2 linked regions of the Dongshaea marina genome follow. The protein of the gene in region 1 interacts with the protein of each later gene in a pairwise test. Links are inferred from orthologs where the notes say so. Each region holds a gene or a part of one and is shown on either strand. Other genes may lie near its edges. The genes, in order: rpe and eno.

Evidence for each region.
Region 2: the proteins of rpe (region 1) and eno interact in binary tests that used the Escherichia coli proteins (3 or more experiments, as listed by UniProt). The link is inferred for Dongshaea marina from one-to-one orthologs.

The regions. Positions count from the first base shown.
Region 1 is NZ_CP028897.1:4,337,310-4,351,771, forward strand. What follows is about bases 11,027-13,762. They hold rpe (ribulose-phosphate 3-epimerase), read right to left. Parts: upstream 12,863-13,762; coding sequence 12,191-12,862; downstream 11,027-12,190. Other genes in these bases: DB847_RS20280 (hypothetical protein), read right to left, coding at 11,088-11,300; DB847_RS20285 (phosphoglycolate phosphatase), read right to left, coding at 11,533-12,198; DB847_RS20295 (Dam family site-specific DNA-(adenine-N6)-methyltransferase), read right to left, coding at 13,251-13,762. Outside these bases: DB847_RS25215 (UvrD-helicase domain-containing protein), read left to right, coding at 1-516; DB847_RS25220 (3'-5' exonuclease), read left to right, coding at 558-1,175; DB847_RS20225 (GNAT family N-acetyltransferase), read right to left, coding at 1,339-1,767; DB847_RS20230 (IS5 family transposase), read right to left, coding at 1,874-2,791; DB847_RS20235 (hypothetical protein), read left to right, coding at 2,995-3,450; DB847_RS26455 (transcriptional regulator family protein), read left to right, coding at 3,853-4,134; DB847_RS26460 (YebC/PmpR family DNA-binding transcriptional regulator), read left to right, coding at 4,131-4,574; phosphate ABC transporter ATP-binding protein PstB, read right to left, coding at 4,687-5,511; phosphate ABC transporter permease PstA, read right to left, coding at 5,523-6,350; DB847_RS25815 (PstC family ABC transporter permease), read right to left, coding at 6,350-6,889; DB847_RS25820 (ABC transporter permease), read right to left, coding at 6,775-7,296; phosphate ABC transporter substrate-binding protein PstS, read right to left, coding at 7,328-8,383; DB847_RS24555 (hypothetical protein), read left to right, coding at 8,505-8,849; phosphate regulon transcriptional regulator PhoB, read left to right, coding at 8,846-9,547; phosphate regulon sensor histidine kinase PhoR, read left to right, coding at 9,540-10,859; more of DB847_RS20295, read right to left, coding at 13,763-14,075; DB847_RS20300 (AAA family ATPase), read right to left, coding at 14,150-14,462. UniProt on the Escherichia coli protein: Catalyzes the reversible epimerization of D-ribulose 5-phosphate to D-xylulose 5-phosphate.
Region 2 is NZ_CP028897.1:645,333-659,975, reverse strand. What follows is about bases 9,841-12,757. They hold eno (phosphopyruvate hydratase), read right to left. Parts: upstream 11,992-12,757; coding sequence 10,690-11,991; downstream 9,841-10,689. Other genes in these bases: DB847_RS03290 (CTP synthase), read right to left, coding at 12,078-12,757; DB847_RS03300 (substrate-binding periplasmic protein), read left to right, coding at 9,871-10,638. Outside these bases: formate transporter FocA, read right to left, coding at 1-819; deoD (purine-nucleoside phosphorylase), read right to left, coding at 1,206-1,925; DB847_RS03335 (phosphopentomutase), read right to left, coding at 1,961-3,178; deoC (deoxyribose-phosphate aldolase), read right to left, coding at 4,629-5,399; DB847_RS03320 (NupC/NupG family nucleoside CNT transporter), read right to left, coding at 6,047-7,537; DB847_RS03315 (TatD family hydrolase), read right to left, coding at 7,970-8,545; DB847_RS26270 (TatD family hydrolase), read right to left, coding at 8,521-8,775; DB847_RS03305 (NADP-dependent oxidoreductase), read right to left, coding at 8,765-9,712; more of DB847_RS03290, read right to left, coding at 12,758-13,715; mazG (nucleoside triphosphate pyrophosphohydrolase), read right to left, coding at 13,823-14,626. UniProt on the Escherichia coli protein: Catalyzes the reversible conversion of 2-phosphoglycerate (2-PG) into phosphoenolpyruvate (PEP). It is essential for the degradation of carbohydrates via glycolysis.

The sequences.
Region 1 (14,462 bases):
GTTGAAAATATAATTGATAGTGATGCTGGAATTCTGGTTGGTTTATTCGGTGATCATTGGCAAAAAATCTATGGCAAGAACGCATGCGGTCTAATTACAAGCACACAAGGTAACATTACTGAAATTGGGGAAAATGCAAACTTTCGTTCTGATAGGAATATTATTCAATGTTTAAACAACATGAGGCCGGAGCTGCCTCAACATGAGTTTAATCCTGAATCCGATGGGCAGGTTTTAATATATCACTCCAACTCTTGGGTAGGAGAACGTCGAACCGGCGGACATTGGAAAGATGATTTACCTGAAGATGTAGCACATGAATACTTTGAACGTGTGAAAGGTATAATGGCAGGAAATGGATGGGATTTTGATTCTGGAAAAACAAAAGTGTTGATGCTGACAAATAATGTTCTTGCGACCGAGCAAGGTTACAAAGACCTTGCAGATTGCTTTGATTATCCAGAAGATTATTTAAAAAGAATGATCCATACATCAGGTATTTTGTCGATGTTATAGAGCCAGTCTCGACCTATTTTGAAGAGAAAAAATATGGTGAATTGTTTCAAGTCATTAACCAGAAATTCCCCCAGCTAAATTGCCAAGGTGATAAGCGTCAGTGGGCTACCAATTTAAATCATATAAATGATATTCGTTTGAATGGAACTATAGGAGATTTATTAGATTTCATTTCAGGTATAGATAAACCAAGACTGTCAAACAAGACTACTCAACTGGAAGCCAAGTATCAGGAGTTTCGAATTGAAAATATAGATAATTTAGATGATCGAAGTAGACGATTCTTAAGGAAAATGGCTTCTCTAAGAGAAATTAGATATCAACAAGTTATACAGTTAACTAAATTCATCGAAGATAAAACCCCGTTCTCTACAAAACATGGCGTAAAAGGTGCAGAGTTCGATAACGTTCTTGTAGTTTTAGGGCGTGGTTGGAATCACTACAACTGGAATCAAATGCTCGAATGGATGGAAGATGGATACATTGAAGATAAGCAAGAGACATTTGAGAGAAACCGAAATCTATTTTATGTAAGTTGTTCACGAGCCAAGCACAATCTCACTTTACTGTTCACACAGATACTATCTGATAAATCAATCACTGCACTTGAACAAATATTTGGTCATGATAATGTACTGGGAAGCCCATTTGAACCCTAGAGCTCTACTGAAAAACAATTTAAATAAGTTAATATACTAAAAAGCTACTTACCGATACCTAATTATTCAATATTCAGATTACTATTTCAGCTATTGATAATTTAATTTATCACTTCTTCCTGAGTGTTAATGGCCACTTGATGCCTGACCACAGGGCATCAGCTCAGCCAGTTGATGTCCGCTCCATCAACACTATATTAAGCCCCTGCTCCTTATATCGATTCATCTTTTTACTCAGGAACTCCGGTGCAGCAGAGCTTTCGATAGACTGAAAACCGATCTGTCCATAAAACCCGGCCAGGTAATCATGGGGCAAACAGAAGCAACTCTCGGACTTGCTCTCCAGATAATCCTGTAACTGGCTAAGCAAGCGACTCCCAATCGCCTGCCTTCTCAGATCTGGGTGAACCAGCATCCCCCAGAGCACCAGGGCACCCTGTTCGGTTGCGATTCTCACAACACCATGAACTTTGCTCTCATTCCCGATGAAAAACACCTCATCTTCACCATCGAAAGTCCCACCATAACCACACTCATGATAGAAATCAGGCAACCAATGAAGCTCCCTAGCCTTACCTCTGTCGATCTGCACTCTTCCCCTCCCCCAAGACAACCAACAACTTCCAAACGTTACCCCCAAGCCACCAAGAAATGGCGTTGTTTCCTAAATCCGAGTCTGATAATTGACTTGTACCCATTCAGGCAGCTTGCTGCCTGACAGGCATACCAAGCCCGATCACTTTGTTTAAAGCTTTAACTCCGGCCAAGGCTTCCCCAACCTGACCGTTATAACAACGTAAGCTCAGCTGTGGAGAATTGAGCTGTTTGTAGCGAGACATTGCTGTTTCTGCTAACGAGCGCTGATGGTAGTCGTTGTCATGCTTCCATTGTGAAAGCTGCCCATTTTTAAGCGCTTCGACAGCTTCATTTCTGGGATGATCTCCTTTCCAGTAAGCTGCATTACTGCGGGGAGGAATCGTTGGTTTACAACCCTTTCTCTGTAACAGTGCATAGCAAGCCTCTGTATCGTATGCACCATCTGCTGAGACTTGCTGTATCTTGCGTCGTAGTGGGTTTAATAAGGTCGGCAACACCTCGTTATCTCCAACACTATCAAGGCTGACCTCGGCTGCTATGATTTCATGAGTTTGAGCATCAACAGCCAGGTGGAGCTTGCGCCAAACTCGGCGCTTTTCTTTTCCGTGCTTGCGCATTTTCCACTCTCCCTCACCGTGGATTTTGAGCCCTGTCCCATCAACGACCACGTGAGCAACAGGGCCTCGGCTGGGGCGGCGATATTTTATCTCAACGGTCTTCGCTCGTTTGCTGATACAGCTATAAGTCGGTGACTTAAGAGGAACATTCATGAGCTGAAAGACCGAATCAAGGAATCCTTGCAACCCCCTCAGTGGAAGGCTGAATACTCCTTTGAGCATCAACGCGGTTTCGATAGCGGTATCACTGAACGTGAAGCCTCTTCCTCTGTCGCCATGGTGCTCCTGACAATGCCAGTTTTTGACTGCATTCTCATCCAACCAGAAGGTGATCGAGCCACGCTTTACCAATGCTTTATTGTATTGAGACCAGTTCTTGATTTTGCCGTTGGATTTACCCATTTGAAGCTTCCCATCATGACGATGGGAGATCAGATCTTGCTCAAACCAAAAGGTTCCATCGATTTAGGAAACAACGCCCCAAGAAATCCCGAGCCTTCATCACAAATGCCAGATGTTACATATACAGCCATTTATGGAAGCCCTCAGTTTTAATCTCGTGTATTTTTTAGAGCTCTCTAATTCTGCATATCAAGGAGTGATGCATGAAAAAGGCATTATTGGTTACTTTCGCCTTATTACTCTCGGGAACAGCCTACGCAAGCGGAACAGTGGCACTGACTTTTACAAGTCATGACCAATATAAACTATTGATTGAAGACCAAGATGGCTCATCGCACTTTGAGGTTAAGCCTAATCAAACCGTCACACTCGAATCTAGCATCTACTCACATAATGGATATCATAGTTTAGACCGTTGGGACTGGCAGAGGCATTACGAGGTATATACCAGCAACGGCTGGCTCGCACCGTGGACTCCAGTTGAACAACTCGTGGTATCTCATCATAAGCGAGAAAAAGACCCTTACTGGATAACCCTGGCCCAGGGAACCAAGCACTCATACGAAGTTCAGATCAGTAGCAACACCTATTCACCCAGAGCCACACTATCCCCGAGTTCAGATAATCACCAACTGAATGTTGATCTAACCGTTTATTAAACTGCTGTTGGGTTTAACTGTATGTCATTGATGGCTTAGTTTTTTCGAGGCAGGACGCCGAGCCGCGAAGCTCTGCGGAGGGACTCGCAGCGCGCAGCGAGTTTTTGCCTACTTTTGGCGATACAAAAGTAGGCACAGCCGGCAGCTAACGTCATCCATGACTATCGCTGCATTCACACATCCCTGTGTATCGCACCCCGACACCTGTGGCGCAGCCACACTCCCTGCCCGAAGGTCAACTCCTGCAACCTGCAGGGCATCAGCTCCCCGAGCTGAAACCAGCCGACCGCAGGTCAGCCCGAATCCCCCGCCTGTAGGGCAACAAATAACTCCCACTGGCACAGCCCAGCCTTACGCAGTAAAATCCCCCCATCCAAATTTTTAATCAAAGAGTCCAGTCTGATGGGAAGAGCATTTCAGAACCGCAAAGAGTCGATGGCCAAAACAGCCGGCGCAAAAACCAAGGTGTATTCAAAGTACGGCAAAGAGATCTATGTCTGCGCCAAAAACGGTGGCATCGACCCCGATGGCAACCTGTCACTGCGTCGCCTGATTGAATCTGCCAAGAAAGACCAGGTTCCCACCCATGTGATTGAGCGGGCCATCGAAAAAGCCAAGGGCGGCGCCGGTGAAGATTACACTCGGGCCACCTATGAAGGCTTTGGCCCGGCGGCTGCTCAGTGATTGTCGACTGCCTGACCGACAACAACAACCGCACCTATGCGGAAGTACGTAACTGCTTCATCAAGACCGGCGCCAAAATTGGCTCCTCCGGCACAGTCGCCCACATGTTCAAGCACCAGGCGGTGTTCTCCTTCAAGGGTGAAGATGAAGAAGCGGTGCTGGAAGCCCTGATGATGGCCGATGTTGAGGTGGATGATATCGAGTGTGAAGATGGCGTCATCACCATCTTCTGCCCTAACACCGAGTACAATAACACCAAGACCGCCCTGAGCGAGACCTACCCTGAGCTGGAGCTGGATCTCGATGAGATCACCTTTGTACCTCAGACCGACACCGACATCACCGAAGAGCACCTGGAGAAGTTCCAGAAGTTCATGGATATGCTCGAAGATTGTGATGACGTGCAGAACGTTTACCACAACGCGGTGCTGCCGGAGTAAGGCTCACGCCACCAGATGCCAAAAGGCCAGTCATCAGACTGGCCTTTTTTGTTTCCGAGCTCATAAAAAAGCCCTGCCGAAGCAGGGCTTTTCTCGCAATGGCTATCCGCGATTAGCCAAAGTGGCCATTGATATAGTCGTGGGTCTGCTTTTGCTGCGGGGTGGAGAAGAGCTTCTCGGTCGAACCAAACTCCACCATCTTACCCAGGTACATGAAGGCGGTGTAATCGGAGATCCGCGCCGCCTGCTGCATGTTGTGGGTCACGATCACGATTGTGTACTTCTGCTTGAGTTCCTCGATGAGGTTTTCAATCGCCTGGGTGGAAATAGGATCCAGCGCCGAGGTTGGCTCATCCATCAGGATGATCTCAGGCTCCAGTGCTATGGTTCGGGCGATACACAGACGCTGCTGCTGACCACCGGACAATGAGCTGCCGCTCGCCTTAAGCTTGTCTTTGACCTCTTCCCACAGGTTAGCGGCGCGCAGGGCATCTTCCACCCGCTTATCCAGCTCCGCCTTAGACATCTTCTTGTTAAGCTTGAGGGCAAAAGCGATGTTGTCATAAATGCTCATCGGGAACGGCGTCGGGCGCTGGAACACCATCCCAACCTTGGTGCGCAGACGGTTTATATCCACCGGTCCCTTAAGGATGTTACGTCCGTCGAGCAGGATCTCACCGGTTGCCTTCTGCCCCGGGTAGAGATCAAAAATCCGGTTCAGGGTCCGCAGCAGGGTCGACTTACCACAGCCAGACGGGCCGATGAGAGCGGTCACCTTGCGCTCATACAGCGGCAGGTTGATCCCATCGAGGGCAATCGTCTTACCGCCATCGTAGTAGAAGTGCAGGTCCCGGATCTCCATGCGCGTTGCATCGGCCAGAGAGACCACTTTATCGCTCGAGTTAAAGGTTTCTTCGTATTGAGGTAAAGCGTGCATCTGGATCTCTCCTAAGCTTTTTTAGCAACTAACAGACGTGAAATGATATTGAGTATAAGGACCATCATGGTCAGCAGCAGCGCGCCGCCCCATGCCAGGTCGTTCCAGTTTTGATACGGGCTCATGGCGTATTGATAGATGGTCACCGGCAAGCTGGCGATCGGCCCGTTCAGGCTGTAACTGGTAAAATCGTTATTCAGTGAGGTGAACAGCAGTGGCGCCGTTTCACCACTCACCCGGGCCACCGCCAGGATCACCCCGGTCACCAGACCCGAGCGCGCCGCGCGATAACCGATCTGACAGATGATCCGCCAGCGGGGAATTCCAAGGCCGGCCGCCGCTTCACGCAGGGAGCCAGGCAGAAGCTGCAGCATATCTTCGGTCGCCGTCACTATAATCGGCAGCGCGATGATGGTCAGCGACAAGATCCCGGCCCAGCCAGAGAAGTGGCCGCTTGGGATCACGATAAGCTCGTAGATAAAAAGACCGATCAGGATTGAGGGCAGGCTCAGCAGGATGCCGTTCACAAAACGGATCACCTCGCGAAGCTTGGTCCCCTTGCCGAACTCGGCAAGCCAGGTTCCGGCCAAAAGGCCAATTGGTGTCACCAGGATGGTGGTGCAGACCGTCATCATCAAAGATCCGATGATGGCGTTATACAGGCCGCCCCCCTCAGAGCCAGGACCCGGCATGCTCTCGGTCAGCATCTGCCAGTTGATGGCACTTAAGCCTTTCGAGAGCAGGGTGTAAAGAATCGCCCCCAACAGGAACAGCCCCAGCGCACAGGCAAGATAGGCACAACCAACAGCAATGGTATTTTTCAGCTTACGTGCAAACATCACTTATGCCCTCTTAACATGCGGCGCGCTACAGCCAGGATCACCACACTGATGACGAACAGAACCAGACCCAGTGCCATCAACGAGGATGGGTAGATGGTGCCAGTTGCCTCGTTAAACTGGTTGGCGATGCTGGCCGAGATGGTAGTGCCGGGCATAAACAGGGCGGCGTGAATCGCGTTGGCGCCACCGATGACAAAGGTCACCGCCATGGTCTCACCCAAGGCGCGTCCCAGGGCGAGAATCGATGCGCCGATCACCGGGCCTTTGATGCTGGGCAACAGTACCTTACAAAAGAGCTCCCAACGGGTGACACCCAGTCCATAGCCTGCCTCACGCTGCATCGGTGACACCGTCATCAGGGCATCGCGAATCAGTGAGGTCAAAAGCGGCAGAATCATCATCGCCAGAATGATCCCGGCAGTTAAGAGACCAATTCCCATCGGCGGGCCACTGAACACTGTGCCCAGGACCGGCACTCCGGCCAGGTGCTCCATCGCCCACATCTGAAAGCCGGTGGAGAACCAGGGGGCAAACACAAACAGCCCCACATGCCGTAGATGATGCTGGGGATCGCCGCCAGCAGCTCAATCAAGATCCCCAGAGGACGGCTCAGCCATTGTGGAGCGATCTCGGCCAGGAACACCGCAATCGCCAGTCCGACAGGAAATGCCAGGACCATGGCGATCAGTGAGCTGACCAGGGTTCCGTAGATAGCCGAAGCTGCACCAAACTGCTCGGCCACCGGATCCCAGACATTACTCCAGACAAAAGACGCACCAAACTTCTCTAACGCTGGAAGCGCTCCGTGGAGCAGCAGTACAAATACCCCCAGCATAATCAGCATCATCAGGATGGCAGAACCTTTACACAGTCCGTGAAAGATCTTGTCTCCGTCGATTCGCCGGGCGCCTGCCCCGTAGATCATCGCATCATCGTTTATCATTGAATCTACCGCTTAGCTCTTTATTACGATCTTATTTTGCTGCCAGTGTCTGGGGCGTTGCGTGCAGCTTGTCACTCCACACCGACTGCACCAGCTTGACGACATTTTGTGGCATAGGAACATAGTCCAGCTTCTTCGCCATCTCGACACCATGGCTATAGGACCAGTCGAAGAACTTCAGCGCCTCGCGGCTGGCTGCAGGATTCTTCGCGTCTTTTTGCATCAGGATGAAGGTGGTGGCAGTAATCGGCCAGCTGTGGGCACCCGGCTGGTTCACCAGAATCAGCTTCATGCCCGGGGCATGGGCCCAGTCGCCATTAGCAGCAGCGGCCTGGAAGGTTTCCAGGTTCGGCTGTACGTACTTGCCAGCCTTGTTGCGCATCTGAGTCACCGCCAGGTGATTCTCATCGGCGTAGGCGTATTCAACATAACCGATGGAGCCAGGGATACGCTTGACGAAGTTGGCAACACCTGCGTTACCCTTACCGCCCAGCTGGTTAGCAGCCTTTGGCCAGCTGACCATCTTGCCCATCCCTACCTCGCTCTTCCAGCTGTTGCTGACCTGATTGAGGTAAGCGGTAAAGTTGTAAGTGGTTCCCGAGCCTTCGGCGCGGTGAACCGCGTAGATTGCCATCTGAGGCAGCTTGAGTCCCGGGTTCAGTTCGGCGATGCGTGGATCGTTCCAGCTCTTTACCTTACCCATGTAGATGTCAGCCAACAGCTTGCCATCAAGCTTCAGGGCGCCACTCTTCACTCCGGGAATATTGACGACGGGAACTATCCCTCCCATCACCATCGGCCATTGCACCAGGCCTGCGTCTTTGAGCTCCTTGGCACTCAACGGAGCATCCGATGCACCAAAATCAACGGTTTGTGACTTGATCAGTTTGATACCACCACCGGATCCAATGGATTGGTAGTTCACCGCCACACCTGTGTCCTTATGGTATGAGCTTGCCCACTTAGCCAGGACAGGGTAGATAAAAGTCGAACCCGCGCCATTGACTGTCTCAGCAGACCAAGCGCTCGTTGCAGACAGCATCAGAGCGGAAACACAACCAACTTTCAGTAACCTATTCAGTTTCATGAACTGTACCTTATTGAGTAAATGCCTTAACGACAGTGCCATTTATGCCATTCCTTTATGACACTTTTATGACATCTGTAAAAAAAACGGCTGTGGACTCAGTAAGGGCCAGGTTCTGCTGATGCTTCAGATTTGGTTCTGCCGTTGGATATTTTTTCAACCAGCAAGGCAGAAGATGCGTGGTGTAGTTGCTCTACATGAACATCTGATAACGCAGCCGGGAGGAAAAATTGCCACGGCCCTTCGGGTGGCGCCTGAAAAAGCCCTGTCCATTGTTGCTCGCCACTCATTTAGAACCACTCAACCTGATGGCTCGCGTCGCGAACAAAATATTTTCAGAAGCAACAGGTTCAACAAAATAGGAAGCGCCAACAGAACCTCCCCCCAAATATTGCGGCTTGACAGCTTGGTTCGAAGCCTGAACAATGATTGGCGTTCGATTCCAGCCCTCAGTTCAAGTCAATGACTCAAAAACTGCTAGTAGTTGAAGATGAGCCCGCAATTCGCGATATGCTGCTTTTTTTACTCGATGGAGCAGGTTATCAAACCAGCTCTGCCGAAGATTTCGATTCAGCCCTCTCCCTCATTAAGCAACAAGTACCCGATCTGATCCTGCTCGACTGGATGCTCCCCGGAGCCAGTGGACTGGAACTGATTCGTCGTCTCAAGGAGAGTAGTTGGGGACGGGATCTTCCGGTCATCTTGCTGACCGCCCGAGGAGAAGAGGAGGATAAGGTACGCGGACTTAAATGCGGCGCCGATGATTATGTGACTAAGCCTTTCTCCCCCAATGAGCTGTTAGCTCGCATTCAGGCGGTGCTGCGTCGCAGCAACCCGACCACGGCCAAAGACTCGATCGACCTGCATGGCCTGTCATTAGATCCCGAAGCGCACCGGGTGATGAGCCAGCAGCAGGAGATAAGCTTAGGCCCCATAGAGTTCAAGCTCCTCTACTACTTCATGACCCATATCGATAAGGTTTGCAGCCGTGAGCGGCTGCTGGATCGGGTGTGGGGAAATGATGTGTATGTGGATGAGCGAACCGTGGATGTCTATATCCGAAGGCTACGCAAGACAATTGCTCCTTACGGCTACGATAAGTGGATAGAAACGGTTCGCGGTGCCGGCTATCGCTTCTCTCCCAAGGCGGGTGCTGATGCTTAAGCTCAAAACCCCCCTCCAGGTCTGTGGATTCTGGCTTTGCCTTTATGTGGTTTTACTGTTCGGGGCCTGCGCCATTGGCTATCCGGTCCTCATCATGATCCCGCTGACACTGCACCTGATGCTGTGCCTGTGGGGACAAAGCCGGATCCTTAGCTGGATGCAACAGCAGCAGAAAAGCGCAATCCCTTTAGCCAGGCTTAACCCTTACAGTGAGGCCATAGAGCAGCTCGACGGCCGCCTTAATCAACTCAGGCGCCAACGAAGCCGCCGCCAGAAGATGATCCGCTGGTTTCGCAACGGGGCCGAGGCTCTGCCCGACGCCCTGATGGTGTTTCAGCGCAACCAGTTGCTGCTGTGGTGCAATCAGCCCGCAGCCAAGCTGTTTCACTTCAGCTGGCCGCTGGACGGCCAGTTCTATCTGGATCAGCTGATCTCCTCGCCTTTGCTGCTGCGCTATATCGAGCGGGGAGACTTTAGCGACCCGCTGGAGCTACGCTCACCGGACTGCGATGAACAGTTCTTTGAGTACCGGGTGATCCCCTACACCGAGGATCTATCGATTCTCATCGTGCGGGATATGACCCGGCTGCATAGCATAGAGAAGGTGCGCAAGCGCTTTGTCTCCAACGTCTCCCACGAGCTTCGTACACCCCTGACCGTGCTTAAAGGCTATCTTGAGATGGGGGCGGCCCTGCCCGGTCAGCAGCTGCCCGCCCAGGTCCTGCCTGTGATGAGTGAGCAGACCGACCGGATGGAGAACCTGGTCAACGATCTGCTGACCCTGTCACGCATCGAATCGGATACCGAGATTGACCAGTCCGAGCAGGTGGATATTCCGGCGATGATGAAGATTTTGGAGGAGGAGGCGCTGGCACTCAGTGGCAAGAAGAACCACCAGTTCTCTTTTGAGATCGATCCAGAGCTACAGGTGCTGGGGAATACCTCACAGCTGCGCAGTGCCATCTCCAACCTGGTCTATAATGCGGTGCACTACACACCGGATGGCGGCAAAATCCATGTCCGCTGGTACCGGCACAATAAGCGGGCTCGCTTTTGTGTTGAAGATAGTGGCGAGGGAATCGCCTCAAAACATATTCCACGCCTGACCGAGCGCTTCTATCGGGTGGATAAGGCCCGCTCACGGCAAACCGGGGGATCCGGGCTGGGGCTGGCGATCGTCAAACACGCCCTGCACAATCACCAGAGCCAGTTACAGATAGAAAGTACCCAGGGAAAAGGCAGTACCTTCTGTTTTACCCTACCCGCTAAATTGGTCGTTACCCAGGATTCAGAGAAGACGACAGAAGAATAGGTTCAAACCTCAGCCGGGAAAAATAGAATAGAGAAACCATTTATTGCGCCATGGGCTTCGCAATAATAAGTATTTTTTAAAATATAAAAGCCTGGGAATAGCAGAATACTCTGTCAATAATTCCGATATTTATTCCCGGGTTTCAACTCAAGGTTGAATGCCAGTCAACTTGTACCCTATGAGTAGCAATTCATCCTGATCCTGAGATCAACAGGATTCGGCTGAATATCAGCGATTCAGCAGCACACCCGATTCCAGCTCGCGCTCTCTTTGACACTCTGCCAGATAGATAGCCGCGACCACACCTGAGTTGCTATGGTATTTATCGATCGCCTTAGATACCATCAGTTGTAAAGTTTTTTGGCTCTTCGCTTTTCTGAAGTTTCGCAACCAAAAACCTTTATCCTTAATTTCATCTTCCTCGACTCGTTGCGTAAGCATCTGTCTTGCCTCCAAAATAATATTGATTAAGGTTCGCGAGGTTCATTGGAGGTGAGCAGAAACTCACTCCTGATATCTCTCCAAAGCTGGCGACTATGCATCATGAATGCAACCGTGCCTGGTTCAGACACCTTACCGATAGCAGATAAATATATCTAAAAATAAAAGGTGGGTGGCGTGCAGCCGGATCACGAAAGATCGGGCCGAAGCCAATATATATCATCCACTACAGCTAAAGCAATAGTTGCGCCAGTTCAGAGAAATCCTCGAAAACCCAGTCCGGAGCACTATTTTCAATAGGCTCCCCATAATTATAACCGTAAGTGACGGCAGCGGCTGCCATTTGTGCATTTCTGGCAGCCAGAATATCATTTTTAGAATCCCCGACCATCAATGCTTTATCCGGGCTAACACCTAACTGCTCACAGGCAAAAAACAAAGGCTCGGGATCCGGCTTGCGCCGTGCCAGACAGTCGCCACCGAGACAGCAGTCAAACAGGGATTCCATCCTGAGTGCGCCAAGGATTGGCGCGATATAGCGGCTGGGTTTATTGGTAATGAGGGCCAACCGAACATTAGCCTGGTGTAGCGCCTCCAATGTCTCTATGACGCCGGGGTAAAGGGAGAGTCCCCGGGTACAACAACTTTCATAGTGGCGATAAAAGAGTTGCATGGCCTGAGCGAGCTCAACCTCGGTTGCAGAGCGCTCCATCGCCCAGCTCAATGCCCGCAGCATCAGTTTGAGGGCACCATTGCCAATCCAGCCCCGTACCGACAGCTCTCCCGGCTGAGGGAGCCTCAGCTCCTCTAGCGAGAGTGCCACCGCCAGGTGAAGCTGTGGAACGCTGTCGATCAGCGTCCCATCCAGATCCAACAGAACCGCCCTGAAATCAGCCATGAGTCTTTAACTGCTGGCGCATGGCATCGATCACCTGGGCATAATCAGGCTGGTTAAAGATAGCCGAGCCCGCCACAAACATGTCGGCTCCGGCGGCTGCGATCTCGGCGATATTATCCACCTTGACCCCGCCATCGATCTCCAGCCGAATATCACGGCCTGTGGCTTCGATTCGTTGACGCACCTGGCGCAGTTTCTCCAGGGTAGCCGGAATAAAGGCCTGGCCCCCGAAGCCTGGGTTTACCGACATCAGCAGGATCACATCCAGCTTATCCATCACAAAGTCCAGGTGATACAGGGGGGTCGCCGGATTAAGCACCAGCCCGGCCTGACATCCCTGATCCTTAATCAGCTGCAGGGAGCGATCCACGTGGGGCGTTGCCTCGGGGTGGAAGGTGATGATGCTGGCGCCGGCTTTGGCAAACTCGGTGATCATCCGATCGACCGGCTCAACCATCAGGTGAACATCGATAGGAGCCGTGATCCCATAATCGCGCAGCGCCTTACACACGCTGGGACCGAAGGTCAGGTTGGGTACATAATGATTATCCATCACATCAAAATGAACCACATCAGCACCAGCTTTGAGCACCGCCTCGACATCCTCCCCCAGACGAGCCAGATCAGCGGACAAAATCGAGGGGGCGATCAGATAATCTTTCATGTTCAGGATCCCATTCAAGTTCAGGCCGGCACCTTGCCAGCCCATCTAAAAGATAAACCGGGTTTACTCGCACTCCATAGCTCAAATAACTCGAACACTCATTTGTGCTATCAAGCACCTAAGCCACAGATAGCCAACCGCGCAGCTCAGCGCCGGAACTCACAGCTTACAGCGAGTTTTTTCGCACTTTTGACGATATAAAAGCGACCTGCTAACGGCAACTCATTTTATTAGCTTGCGGTCATCTGTCTTGCCAGGAGCCATTGATGCCACCAAAAACAGGATGCTTGAACCTGGCCATACTCACAGACTTGGCCGAAAGGCTGCAAGCTGATTGCAAAATATAACAGCTCTCAGATAACGGGCGTATCCACAAGCGGCTGGAGGCTTACGAATCCTCGCTGCGATACAGGGCAAGCAGCTCATCGACTTTTTTACGCTGATTGCCATTACGGCTGATGCTTCGTTTCACCTGGATGCTACCCAGGTTCGCTCCCCGGTACAGCTCACGGGTCAGGGGGATATCATGATTGCTGATCAGTACCGGGATCCCCTTCTCCCGGGCCGTGTGCCGTGCCAGCCGCGCCAGTACCGCCTGATCATCTAGAGAGAAGCCGTAACTGGCATAGGTGGTGAAACAGGCCGTGGTGCTCAAAGGGGCATAGGGTGGATCGCAGTAAACCACATCATTACCCTGAACCTTAGCGAAGGTCTCATCATAAGAGCAGCAGACAAACTCGGCGCGCTGAGACTTCTCGGCAAAAAAGTTAAGCTCGGCCTCAGGAAAATAGGGCTTACTGTAGGAGCCGAAAGGAACATTAAATATCCCTTTCTTATTGTAGCGACACAAGCCATTAAAGCCGTGGCGGTTCAGATAGAGAAACAGCAAAGAGCGCAGGTAAGGATCTTTACTCTTGTTAAACTTTTCCCGAAACTGATAATAGCGCTGCTTGTCGTTATTTTTTGGGACAAACAGTGATTTTGCATCCGCAATGTAGCGCTCAGACTCCTGCTGGACGATTTGATACAGAGCAATAAGATCCTGATTCACATCAGCCAGCAGATAGCGCTGATAATCGGTGTTCAAAAACACCGAGCCCGCTCCGACAAAGGGCTCAACCAGCCTCTCCCCTTGAGGCAAATGCTGGTGAATTGCCTCGATGAGAGAGTGCTTCCCCCCTGCCCACTTTAGAAACGCGCGTACTTTTTTCATCAGATTCCTGTGCTCAACCGCTCACTCGCAGAAAAAAGTACGCATTGTACCCCTGAATGACCACCTTCGCTGCACTAATTTTTCAATTCCTGCTGCAGCCTTGAAAATGATTTGAGCCAAGGTTGATTCTTGAGCAGAGCAGGCTGTAGCTGGGAGATAGCCAAACGAGCCTGATGAGCCGAATCATAGTCTCCCTTGATCACCACATACCAGGGCTTACCATGAAACTTGGTTTGATAAACCATGCCACTGGTTAACAGATCATGCTGCTTCACAAAGGTGAATGCCGCCTGCTTTTGGCTAAATCCTGCCAGCTGAATCGTATAGTGGCTGGCAGGTTTTGCCAGCAAAACCGAGGCCTGGGTCAGTGACAGACTATCCCCCGAA
Region 2 (14,643 bases), 3.7 Mb from region 1 along the record:
AACCATCACCCCACCCCCGATGATATTCCCCAGGGTCACAGGAATCAGGTTCTTCAGCACAAAGTTATGCACAGTGAGATCGGCAAAATCACTCGGTGAGTGGCCGATCGCCTGCCAGAACTCAGGCCCGGCAAAGGCATGGATGATGATGCCGGTCGGTATCATAAACATATTGGCAATGCTGTGTTCAAAACCAGAGGCGACAAACATGGCCACGGGGAGTATCAGCACCATCACCTTATCAGTGGCACTACGGGCACCAAACGCCATCCATACCGCCAGGCAAACCAACAGGTTACACAGGATCCCAAGGCACACCGCCTGCACAAAGGTGTGATGGATCTTATGCTGAGCAAGCTTAAGCGCCGTCAATCCCCATTGCCCCTTATCCGCCATAAACTGCGCCGAGAAGAAGATCAGCGCCACCATCACCATGGCACCGACAAAATTCCCCAGGTACACCAGAACCCAGTTCCCCAACACCTGTCTGGTCGTGATCCGGTTTGAAGCTCTCGCCAGGATAGTCAGAGTTGAGGAGGTAAAGAGCTCTGCGCCCAAAAGCACCACCAGAATAAGTCCCAGGGAGAACGCCAATGCACCGACAAAGTGAGACATTCCCCAGGGCATACCAGCTGAACCTGTGGTCACCGTGACATAAAACACAAAGGCGATCGAGATAAAGACCCCGGCGGTAATCGCCAGCATAAATGACTTACCAATCGGCTTCGTCGCCTTAGCGATCGTTGTTTCCTCGGCCAGGGCGGCGATCGCCTCAGGGCTCAGGCAATCTACGGGGTTTTCGTTATTTACTGTTTTCATCGGCTTCAACCAGTTAAAAAATATGCGCTAGCAAGCAACTTGTCGAAAGCGTAACAAGCTGTTCCCCTGCCAAAATCGCGTAATTTTACCACGGAAAACTTTCAAAACCAGTCTAGATCTGTGGCTTCACGTAGGAAAAGTGTCATCTTGACAATGAATTATCAAACATTCGTAATAAACACACAAAGGAAATGGTTATCATTTACCAATCTGAGATAAAAAACCTACCAGCTACGAACATCCGGCACCACAATCGATTACCAAGGTGAAACCAATTGGCTAACAAGCTGAACGGACCTTGAAGCCTGTGCTGAAGGCAAAAAAAATCCGGAGCCCTAAGGCTCCGGATTTCAATCATCGAGTGAACTTAGAGTTCGGCTCAGAGGTTACTTCGCATCACCCAGCAGTACAGACTCCAGCGCGATCTCGATCATCTCGTTGAAGGTGGTCTGACGGTCTGCAGCAGAAACCTGCTCACCGGTACGGATATGATCAGAAACGGTACAGATGGTCAGGGCCTTCGCGCCAAACTCTGCAGCAACACCATAGATGCCGGCAGCTTCCATCTCAACACCCAGGATGCCGTACTTCTCCATCACGTCGAACATCTCTGGATCCGGAGAGTAGAACAGATCCGCAGAGAAGATGTTGCCCACGCGAACGTCGATCTTCTTGGCTTTGGCAGCCTCAACCGCGTTGTGAACCAGATCGTAATCTGCAATTGCAGAGAAATCATGATCCTTGAAACGGATACGGTTTACCTTGGAATCGGTAGAAGCACCCATACCGATCACTACGTCGCGAACCTTGATATCTTCGCGAACCGCGCCACAGCTACCCACACGGATCAGCTTCTTCACGCCATACTCGGTGATCAGCTCTTTCGCATAGATAGAGCACGATGGGATCCCCATACCATGACCCATAACAGAGATGCGACGGCCCTTGTAAGTACCGGTAAAGCCCAGCATGCCACGCACGTCATTCACCTGCTCGATATCCTGCAGGAAAGTCTCCGCGATATACTTAGCGCGCAGTGGATCACCCGGCATCAGAACTACATCAGCAAATGCACCTTCTTTGGCATTAATATGTGGAGTTGCCATTTAAAATTCCTCTTTCAGTTCTATCTTGTAAACCGTTAAAGAAAGCTCTTTCCATATTCCAGAGCCGGTAAATTCAGGTACGACGCTATACTTTGCCCGATATCGGCAAAAGTGTCACGCTCACCAACCGCGCCCGCCTTTACTTCACTGCCATAGAAGAGAACAGGAACATGCTCACGAGTGTGGTCGGTACCGGACCAGGTTGGATCACAACCATGATCCGCAGTTAGTACAACCAGGTCGCCCGGCTGCATATTCTCAATAAACTCCGCAAGACGGGCATCGAAATACTCAAGGCCCTTTGCATAGCCCGCGACATTGCGGCGGTGGCCATATTCAGAGTCGAAATCCACAAAGTTAGTGAATACGATGCTGTTATCCGGTGCCTTTTGCTGTTGCTCAAGGGTCACATCCCACAGCTGCTCCAGGCCGGTTCCCTTGTACTTCTGGGTGATGCCGCGATGAGCATAAATATCGGCAATCTTACCCACTGAGACCACTTCACCACCCGCTTCAACCATGCGATCCAGCAGGGTCGGCATGTGAGGTGGTACCGAATAGTCGTGACGGTTACCGGTACGGCGGAACTCGCCGGGCTTAGTGCCGATAAAGGGACGGGCGATCACCCGGCCGATGTTGTACTTATCCAGCAGCTTACGCGCCAGCTTACACAGGTCGTAGAGACGCTCCAGACCAAAGGTCTCTTCGTGACAGGCGATCTGGAATACAGAGTCTGCCGAGGTGTAGAAGATAGGCTTACCCGTCTTCATATGCTCCTCGCCCAGCTCATCCAGTACCACGGTCCCGGAGGAGTGGCAGTTTCCAAGATATCCCGGCAGGTCTCCCTGCTCAACCAGCTCATCCAGCAGCTCCTGCGGGAAGCTGTTCTGTTTGTCGGTGAAATAGCCCCAGTCAAACAAGACAGGTGCCCCAGCCAGCTCCCAGTGACCGCTCGGCGTATCCTTACCGCTGGAAAGCTCCTTGGCGTAGCCATAGGCACCAACAGGCTGCAGTGCCTGATCCAGCCCTTCGGGGAAGTAGCCCGAACTCAGTTCACAAGCATGGCCCATGCCCAGCTTATTCAGATTTGGCAGTGTCAGTGGCCCCTGACGGCCCTGCTCGTCGGCTTTTCCGGCAGCACACCGCTCAGCAATATGTCCCATGGTGTTGGCACCGACATCACCGAACTTGTCTGCATCGGCACTGGCACCAATGCCGAAAGAATCCATCATCAAAATAAATACGCGTTTCATGATATTGTCTCCGGTCACTTCACATCATCGGCGCGGATGCATGCGTAGACGTCTGGCGTTTCCTGAGGCTTCTCATCAGTGATACTGATAGCGGCCCGAACCGCACGCTCAGCCTCAGCAAACGTCTGTTCATCATTGACATGCACATATGCCAGCGGTGTTTGCGGATCAACCGATGCTCCTAGACGGATAATATCGGTCAGCCCCACGCGGTAATCAATTAAATCAGAGGCACAACGACGGCCACCTCCCATACTGACCACAGCCATCCCCAGTTCACGGGTATCCATCGCGGTCACATAACCGGATAGATCCGCATACACTGGCTGGATCAGATCTGCTTTTGGCAGATAGCCATCGTATTTTTCAACGAAATCGACAGGCCCCCCAGGCCATGTACCATTCGCCCAAAAACTTCCGCTGCCTGGCCATTGGCCAGAACCGCTTCCAGTTTTTGCTGTGCCTGTAAACCATCTTGCGCCAATCCGCCCGCAATCAACATCTCTGTTGCCAGAGCCATGGTGATCGCATGCAGGCGAGGATTACGATACTCCCCTGTCAGATAGCGCACTGCCTCACGAACCTCAACGGCATTCCCTGCACTGGATGCCAGCACCTGATTCATATCGGTCAGAAGTGCCGTTGTCTTACAGCCAGCTCCGTTCGCCACACCAACAATACTACGCGCCAACTCTTCGGAGGCATCATAGCTCGGCATAAAGGCTCCAGAACCGACCTTAACATCCATAGCCAGGGCATCAAGTCCCGCAGCCAGTTTTTTAGATAAAATGGACCCTGTGATCATGCTGATAGAATCCACGGTCGCGGTTATATCCCGCGTTGCATAGATCCGCTTATCAGCAGGCGCCAGATTTCCGGTTTGTCCGATGATGGCAACCCCCACTTCTTTTACCACCTTTCGGAACAGCTCTTCATCCGGAGCCGTCTGGTAACCAGGAATCGCATCCAGCTTATCCAGAGTCCCTCCCGTATGACCCAGGCCGCGGCCAGAGATCATCGGGACATACCCCCACACGCTGCAACCATTGGTCCCAGCATGAGTGATACAACATCACCAACCCCACCGGTGGAGTGTTTATCGACGATCGGACCATCCAGTCCCAGCGGCTTCCAGTCTAGCACCATGCCAGAATCCCGCATCGCCATCACCAATGCAGTGCTCTCATCCATCGACATTCCCTGAAAATAGACCGCCATCGCAAAGGCAGCAATCTGCCCCTCTCCGATGCTGTTGTCTGCAACGCCGTTAATGAAAAAACGGATCTCTTGGGCAGTCAGCTTCTGGCCATCTCTTTTTCTGCGAATCACTTCCTGAGGCAAATACATCTTAGTTCTTCTCCACCGAGTTGTAGGGTCCGTGTGTTCTTTGGTTTTCCGTAGCTGGGGGAGTGTTCCCCCCCTTTGGTTTTTTTATTTTTATAGTATTCGATTAGTAGCCGGCACTATCCGCTGGCTTGTCGCCACACCCCAGGGTGTGCAACAGGTTGTTCAGCAGGCTGGATGCGCCAAAGCGGAAGGTATCCGGCGCGATCCAGTCACTGCCCAGCAGCCCCTCTGCTAATTCAAAGTATACAGCTGCCTGTTCAGCATTTTTTACGCCGCCAGCTGCCTTAAAGCCAACCTTAGGGTTCTTCTCTTTGATCACTTCCAGCATGATTTGAGCAGCCTCAGGCGTAGCATTCACAGGCACCTTACCGGTAGAGGTCTTGATGAAATCAGCTCCCGCCGCAATCGAGATCTCGGAAGCCTTGCGGATCAGCGCCGGAGTCTCGAGGACACCTGACTCGATGATTACCTTCAGCAGAACATCACCACAGGCCTCTTTACAAGCCTTAACCAGCTCAAAACCAACCTGCTCGTTGCCAGCCATCAGGGCGCGGAACGGGAAGACAACATCCACCTCATCGGCGCCATAGGCGACGGCCGCACGGGTTTCAGCCACAGCGATCTCAACATCATCATTGCCGTGAGGGAAGTTGGTGACGGTCGCGATTTTTACATCTTCAGCACCCATCTCACGCAGCGTCTTGCGTGCAATCGGGATAAAACGAGGATAGATACAGACCGCAGCAGTCTTGCCCGCTGGAGATTTGGCCTTATGACACAGGTCAATGACCTTGGCATCCGTATCGTCATCATTCAAAGTCGTCAGATCCATCAAATTCAGCGCCAGTTGTGCTGTTTTTTTCAGATCGGTCATAGCTATCTCCAAGTCAAAAATTGAAAAATACGCGCCATTGACCCTACCAAAGGTTCATTAAGTACACAAACGGCACTCATCACCACTTCGGGCCAAAGGAAATAAAAATCTGGGATATAACTCGACTAGTTCAGACAAGAGCCCAGCAATAATTCCCAATAGGGATCTACCCTGTTTCCCACAGGCAGATATCCACTAGAAACATTGCGGACTTAGTTCCGTGAAGGTTTGAAAACACCAGGGCAATAGCCTGGGCTCCCAACTCAAATCCTTTTGACCGCCAACACTCTTTGGAGTGTTAGTGAAGTAAACAGTTCATTCAACCATTGCCTGGTTCCGTGTCCCTCAGCATCCGTTGCTGAAAACCGACATCGGAGACAAATCCGGTTGGTCTGTCTACGCAAAATCCTACGAGCGACTATTCAACCCGCTTTGCCCACAAGATGCAAGGCCAAACCGATCATTTGATATTTTTTTAGAGGCAGCTCACAAATTACAGAGTTATTTTGAGCTCTTCAGACCAGTAAATAACCCCCTTGAAGGGGCTATCCCGATGGCTAAATCAGCAAGCCGCAAGAGTAGCCAGGGTGAGAGTCGGCAATAAAAAAGGGAGCGCCTGGCGCTCCCTTTCGTCACATACTAACGCTTTAGCCAAGGGCCAGGAAGAACCCGGCAATGGAAGCAGACATCAGGTTAGACAAGGTTCCGGCCAACACCGCCTTGAGACCAAATTTAGCGATCTCACCACGGCGACTCGGAGCCATTCCACCCAGACCACCCAACAGGATGGCTACAGATGCAAGGTTTGCGAATCCACACAGAGCGAAGGAGATGATCGCCTTGGTATGCTCACTCATCACCTGCTGAGTGGTTGCCACTATCTCACTACCATGCAGGTAAGGGACAAAGTTGGCATAGGCAACAAATTCATTCAGGATGACCTTTTGCCCGATGAAGGAGCCTGCCGTTGTCGCTTCACCCCAGGGCACCCCGATCAGGAAGGCAACCGGAGCAAAGATCCAGCCGAGGATGGTCTCCAGGCCAAGCTTGATATCGGTCGCCTTCGCCAGAGACATGGCTGCATTCTTAATATCATCGGAGCTTGCCGAGGCAGCAATCTGCTTAGCTGTCGCTGCGATCTCCGGTCGTGCCATATCACCAACCGACTTAGCGAGCACCTGCATCAACCCATGTAGTTCGGGAGACAGAGTCGCAGCAGCGGCCAGGGTTTCAAGGTGCTGATAAGCGGCATCAATCGCACCACTTCCATAATCAAACCAACCAGCAACACCACCTATGATGCCGTTACACAAGGCAATCAGACCGATAAAGGCCAGCAACATAGCGCCAACGTTGAGCGCCAGGTGCATCCCTGAGGAGGCACCCGCAGCCGCAGCATCAATGACATTGGCAGGTTTATCATCTACCTCAGGCTCAGCCGCCGACTCGTCATAGTCCGGGGTCTCGGTCTCGGGCTTGAGGAGCTTAGCAAACAAGAGTCCCCCGGGCGCAGCCATGAAGGATGCCGCCACCAGATACTCCATCTTGACCCCCATCGCCGCGTAGCCCGCCAGAACGGAACCGGCAATCGAAGCCAGACCACCACACATCACCGCAAACAGCTCAGATTGAGTCATGCGATTGATATAAGGGCGCACCACCAGCGGAGCTTCTGTTTGCCCGACGAAGATATTCGCCGTTGCGGAAAGGGATTCGGTACGAGAGGTTCCCAGAATTTTTTGCAGGGCGCCACCAAGAAGCTTGATCACCCACTGCATGATCCCCAGGTAATAGAGCACCGCGATCAATGAGGAGAAGAAGACGATGACCGGCAGGACCCGCAAAGCGAATACAAAGCCGCCTCCGCCAAATACCTCAAACATCTTGCCACTGACCAGGCCGCCAAACAGGAAGTTGATACCATCCTGTGCGTAGTTCACCACCTGGGATACAGCGTCTGAGATCGCTTTCAGAATATCCTTGCCGATAGGGATGTAGAGGACAAAGGCTCCAATACACGCCTGGATTACAAACGCTCCAAATACGGTTCGAAAGCGGATCGCTCGTCTATTATCGGAAAATAGTATCGCCACTCCGATAAGAAAGAGAGCACCCACGATGCCCATGATTAGACTCATAGTTTTTATTTCCTCTCGGTTAACCTTCCATACAGTAATAGCCCAAATAAAGAGCTTTTACGCACTCTAGCCTGGCTCATTTTGCCTCCTTGCTTTCAAAATCGGCCAGGGCTCACACTTTTCGGCTAATCCTGCTTCAAGTTTAACAACAATGGAAAAATTAGCTTACATAAAATACACGTAAACCGCTGTTTTTTTAGGCTGTATTTTTTTTATCCTCTGAGCAGCCCTACCAGTGTAGCCCGAAAAACAGGGTCCTTTGCGGATTAAATTTAAGGCTAATTCTTTCGGAAAATGGACTCTATTTGAAGAAAAACCAAAGGTAAAGCCAAATATGAAAGAGTGGGAGATAGATCGAAGTTTAGGAAGAGAATTGATAATGGATCTGAACCTGGATCAACAAAGTGTTTGCCCTCTGTAACTAAAAATTACCTAGATCCCGAACAGATCCTGCACGTTTTGCTCAAGCTGCCCGCCAACTGTTTGCTGAGTTTCTCCCCGAATCCGACACAGTTCAGCGAACACCTCAACCACTCTCAGTGGTTCGTTACGTTGCCCCTGATAGCCCGCCAGCGGCATATCCGGAGAGTCGGTCTCCAGCAACAGGTGCTCCAGCTCCAGCTCGCGAAAAACCGTTCGGGTCTTGTTGGCTCTGGGATAGGTAATGACCCCGCCGACCCCGAGCTTAAATCCAAGCTCAATATAGTGACGGGCCTGCTGCAGCGAGCCGGAAAAACCATGGATCACCCCGCCTCTGGAGGGCCTTACCCGGCGCAGCAACTTAAGAGTTTCATCGTGAACCGGACGCCGCCCATGCAAGATCAGCGGCAGACAAAAATCCTCAGCCAGTTTGAGCTGAGTCAGCAGAGACTCTGTTTGCAGCTCAGCCGAGGCGTGCGCCTTCGGATCCAAGCCACACTCACCCACAGCCACTAATTCCTCTCCCCCCAGCTTAAGAAACTGTGCCAGGGCCTGACAGGCGCTTAATCCCTCCCCGGCAAGCCACAAGGGATGAATACCATAAGCGGCATACAGATAGCCCCCTCAGAGGCACAAAGGGCCTGAACCCTCCGCCAGTTGCTCGATGCGACGCCGGGAATAATGATCGCCGACAGCAGCTGTTTGCTCTCCCTGATCAAGGTATCCCGATCAGCGTCAAAGCACTCAAAATCGAGGTGACAGTGGCTATCTGTCAGCTTAGGAGTCGAACGGCCCACCTCAGTGGCCTCAGCACTCATCAAACATCCTTAACAATAGCTTGCCACCCACACCGCCACGCTCCAGCCGTTGATGAGCTCTCACTCCCTGACTCAGGAGATAGATATCTGAGATCGCAAGCTTAACTCGCTCAGACGCCAACTTGTCGGCAAGCTCAGCCAGCTGATCTGCATCCGGGTGCAGCATCATCCCGCAAGCCTCTGCCCCCCGTGTCCTTGCACACTCCGTCACCTGTTCAACACTGACGCTTGGGATGGTGACGACTCGCTTAAAGGCCCCGAGCTTCCCAAGGATCTCACAGGCGGTATCACCTCCGATGAGATCCAATACCAGATCCACTTCGATCCCATCCGGCAACCGAGCCACCTGATAGATCTCTTGCGCCCCGAGCATCATCAGCGGCATCTTGTAGTTGACCCGGGCGACTGCACTCACCTCGGCACCGCAATCTGCCGCCAGCTGCACCGCCAACTGACCCACGGCACCGCCAGCTCCCAGGATCAATACCCGCTCACCGGCTTGCAATCTGCCATGCTCAAACAATCCCTGCCAGGCGGTCAGCCCTACCACCGGCAGGGCCGCAGCCTTACTCAGAACCAGTTCATCGGGAGCCGGGCACAGCTCACTTGCATCCGCCACCAGGTACTGGCTATAACAGCCTCCCTGGTGCGGAAAGCCCACCAGGCCGAACACCCTTTGCCCAACCTCAAACCCCGTGACTCCGGGCCCACAGCTTACGATCTCACCTGCCATATCATAGCCGGGAACCCAGGGAAGAGCGTCTTTAAGCTGCTTTGCTGCCCAGCCAAGGCCCGCCCGGGTTTTACAATCCACCGGATTCACCCCGGCAAAGTGCACCCGAACCAGACACTGCCCCTGCCCGGGATCAGGGCGATCCGCCTCCTGTAGCTGAAGAGTTTCTGGTTCACCAAAGGCGCTGATGGCGAGTTGTTGCATGGGCTGTTCCCTGTTGATCAAGATTTTCTCTATCTTGCCCAAAGCCATCTCAGAAAAAAAGCAGATTAGAGTCCGCCGGGCTCTGTCAGCTGAAATAACATCCATCACGATCCACGGGTCTATACTCACAACAAGCTCAATCGGAGACTGATCACTCAATGGATATGCGACTAAAACAGCTTATTCTGCTTCTGTGCTCCCTGCTGATCGCCCTGCCCGGTGTCAGCCTTGCCCGGGAGATCTATCTGACCTCAGCCGATTACCCGCCTTATTTCAGCAAGAAGCTGCCGCAGCAGGGCTTCATCACCCAGCAGGTGAAGGCAGCATTTAAGGTCATGGGATATCAGGTACGCCTGGAGCTTTATCCCTGGAGGCGCGCCTTCAGAGTCGCGCAAAATGGCATGGCCGATGGGATGTTTACCCTGTGGGAAACCGAAGAGCGGAAAAAATGGTTCTATTACTCGGATCCACTTCCTCCATCAAATATTCTGGTTTTTTTCAAGATGAGAGGACTAAAGGTGAAGTTCAGTAGCTTCAAAGATCTAAAGCCCTACTCAATCGGCTCGGTCCTGGGATACAGCTACCCCTGGGAGTTCAAAGAAGCCAACATCGACAAGCAGGTTTTTCATAGTGATCCTGAGCTCATCGATGCGCTGGTCGCCGGAAAGATTCAGCTGGCACTCATCGATAAACTTCAGGGTGAGTACCTGTTAAAAACCCAGCATCCTCTGCAAGCCGAACTATTTGAATCTATGACACCTGCGGTGAGTGTCTCTCCCCAACACCTAGTGATCTCGAAAAAAGCGCAAGATGCCCGCAAAATCATTGAAGACTTCAACCATGGCCTGCAACAGCTCAAGGAAAATGGCGCCCTGCAGCAGATCTTTGACAGCAATAAGCCGATCTCTTTGTTGAAGGCCCCATAAAAAAGCCCCCCGCTATGCGGAGGGCTTTCTCAGAAGAAAAGTGAGGCGGGATTACGCCTGACCTTTAACCTCTTTCAGACCGTTGAAAGGAGCCTTGGAACCCAGAGCTTCTTCGATACGGATCAGCTGGTTGTACTTAGCAACGCGGTCAGAGCGGCTCATAGAACCGGTCTTGATCTGGCCTGCAGCAGTACCTACCGCCAGATCAGCGATAGTTGCATCTTCGGTTTCACCAGAGCGGTGAGAGATAACTGCAGTGTAGCCCGCGTCTTTAGCCATCTTGATCGCCGCCAGAGTCTCGGTCAGAGAACCGATCTGGTTGAACTTGATCAGGATAGAGTTAGCAACACCCTTGTCGATACCTTCTTTAAGGATCTTGGTGTTGGTTACGAACAGGTCATCACCTACCAGTTGCAGCTTGTCGCCCAGCAGCTCGGTCTGGTGCTTGAAGCCAGTCCAGTCAGACTCGTCCAGGCCGTCTTCGATAGAAACGATTGGGTAAGTCTCAGCCAGACCCTTCAGGTAATGGTTGAACTCTTCAGAAGTGAAGGTCTTGCCTTCGCCCTTCATGTTGTAGATGCCTGCGTCCTTGTCATAGAACTCAGAAGCAGCACAGTCCAGAGCCAGAGTCACGTCTTTACCCAGAACATAGCCCGCTTGCTCAACAGCTTCCTTGATGGTCGCCAGAGCCATAGCGTTAGACTCCAGGTTAGGAGCGAAACCACCCTCATCACCAACAGCAGTGCTCAGACCCTTGCCCTTAAGAACCTTAGCCAGGTTGTGGAACACTTCAGAACCGATGCGAACCGCTTCTTTCAGAGTCTTAGCGCCAACAGGCTGGATCATGAACTCCTGGATATCAACGTTGTTATCCGCGTGCTCACCACCGTTGATGATGTTCATCATCGGCAGAGGCATAGAGAACTGACCTGCAGTCCCATTCAGCTCAGCGATATGCTCATAAAGAGGCATACCTTTAGCTGCCGCAGCCGCCTTAGCGTTCGCCAGAGACACAGCCAGGATCGCATTTGCACCGAACTGAGACTTGTTTTCAGTTCCGTCCAGATCGATCATGATCTGGTCGATTGCAGCCTGCTCTTTGGCATCTTTACCCAGCAGAGCTTGTGCGATTGGACCGTTAACCGCAGCAACTGCTTTTAAAACACCCTTACCCAGAAAACGACTCTTGTCACCGTCACGCAGTTCCAGAGCTTCACGAGAACCGGTAGAAGCACCAGATGGCGCAGCCGCCATACCAACAAAGCCACCTTCCAGGTGAACTTCTGCTTCTACAGTTGGATTTCCACGTGAGTCAATGATTTCACGACCGATGATTTTTACGATTTTGGACATAAGGTTTCCCTCTTTGAAGTAAAAAATGTATGACCTAAAACGAAAAAGCGGCTGCGACACCAGGCCACAACCGCGAATCACGCAAGCTAGTTTAGATTTCTTTTCTGAAATTCACCAGCAGCTTTTACAAATCCACCAAACAACGGATGTCCATCTCTTGGTGTCGATGTAAACTCCGGATGGAACTGACACGCGACAAACCAGGGATGTTGTGGATTTTCAATAATCTCAACCAGCTTGTGATCAGCTGAGCGACCGCTGATCTTGAGGCCTGCCTCCTCAATCTTAGGCAGGAAATGGTTATTCACCTCATAGCGATGGCGATGGCGCTCGTGGATCTCACTGCTGCCATACAGCTCATGCACTTTAGACCCCTTCTCAAGGTGGCACAGCTGAGAGCCAAGGCGCATGGTTCCTCCAAGATCCGAGCTCTCGCTACGCATCTCAACATTCCCCTCGCCATCAATCCACTCGGTCACCAGCGCGACAACCGGGTGCTTGCTCTCTTTATCAAACTCACTGGAGTGGGCCCCTTCGAGCCCGGCAACATTGCGAGCATACTCGATCAACGCCACCTGCATTCCCAGACAGATCCCAAGATAAGGGATGTTATTCTCGCGAGCATGTTGCGCAGCAAGGATCTTGCCCTCAACACCCCGCTCACCGAAACCACCTGGGACCAGAATCGCATCCAGCCCTTCCAGTAGCTCGGTACCACGACTCTCAAGATCCTGAGAATCGATATATTTGATCTTCACAGTCAGACGGTTCTTCAGTCCACCATGTTTAAGCGCCTCGTTCACCGACTTATAGGCATCAGGCAGCTCAATATACTTACCCACCATGCCGATGGTGACTTCACCCACAGGGTTGGCTTCTTCATAGATCACCTGCTCCCATTCGCCGAGATCCGCTTCGGGACACTCCAGGCCAAAACGGTCAACAAACAGCTGATCCAGCCCCTGAGACTTCAGAAGTGCCGGGATCTTATAGATGCTATCCACATCCTTCAGAGAGATAACCGCACGCTCAGGTACATTACAGAACAGGGCGATCTTGGCCCGCTCATTGGCAGGAACCACCCGATCGCTACGGCAGATCAGCACATCCGGCTGGATCCCGATAGACAGCATCTCTTTTACCGAGTGCTGGGTAGGCTTGGTCTTCACTTCACCCGCCGCCGACAGGTATGGAACCAGCGTCAGGTGCATAAACATCGCATTTTCACGTCCCAGCTCGGTTGCCAGCTGACGAAGAGCCTCCAGAAACGGCAGAGACTCGATATCTCCGACGGTTCCGCCGATCTCAACAATCGCAACCTGGTGCCCCTCGGCACCCGCCAGTACTCGTTCCTTGATGGCATTGGTGATGTGTGGAATGACCTGAATGGTCGCACCCAAATAGTCGCCGCGACGCTCTTTACGCAGTACATCCGCGTACACCCGGCCGGTAGTGAAGTTATTCCGGCGGGTCATCTTGTTACGGATGAAACGCTCATAATGGCCAAGGTCGAGATCGGTCTCAGCGCCGTCTTCGGTGACAAAAACCTCACCGTGCTGAGTTGGGCTCATTGTGCCTGGATCGACGTTGATATAGGGATCCAGCTTCATAATGGTGACATCCAGTCCCCGAGCTTCAAGAATAGCGGCCAGAGATGCGGCTGCTATGCCTTTACCCAAGGAAGAAACAACACCACCCGTCACAAAAATAAATTTAGTCGTCATTCGGAACCTGAAATGCAAGGAAGTTGTGCGTTAAACGCAGAAATACGAGACGGGGCGACAGTTTAATCCAAGCAAGCCGCTCCGGCAAGCCATTTTCACCTGTCACCTTATGATTCTGCGCGTTTCACCTGATCCCAGATCTGATCCAACTGCTCCAGCGAGCAATCGGTCAGCTGCTGTCCCTGACGGTGAACTCTCTGTTCCACCTCGCGAAAGCGGCGGCAAAATTTATCATTGGCCTGGCGCAACGCCTGTTCGGGATCCTGCTTTAAATGCCGGACAAGGTTAACACAGGCAAACAGCAAATCCCCGACTTCTTCTGTAACTTTTTGTTGATCGGGCTCGGGGGCATTCACTTCGGCCATCACCTCATCGATCTCCTCATGCAGCTTAGCCACCACCGGAGCCAATTCATTCCAGTCAAACCCAACCCCGGCACAACGCTTCTGAATCTTGTTGGCCCGGGTCAGGGCAGGCATAGCCGTCGGAATATCATCCAGCACGCTACCCGCTTCGCCACTCTTACTAGCGCGCTCTTTGGCTTTCTCCTGCTCCCAGTTGCGTTTCATCGCCTGTTCATCGGCAAAACTGACCCCGGCAAACACATGGGGGTGACGGCGAATGAGCTTTTGTGTCACCTGGTTGACCACATCTTCAAACTCAAACAGTTGCTGCTCTTTGGCTAACTGGCTGTAGAACACCACCTGGAACAACAGATCCCCGAGCTCACCGGGCAGCGCCGCAAAATCCTGCTGCTCTATGGTTTCGGCAACCTCATAAGCCTCCTCCAGGGTATGGGGAACGATAGTGGCGAAGGTTTGCTTGCGATCCCAGGCGCATCCCTTATCGGGATCACGCAGGGTACTCATCACATCGAGGAGATCATTGAGGGTGTAGGTTTTTTCGGTCATCAGTTTCTCTTAAATTT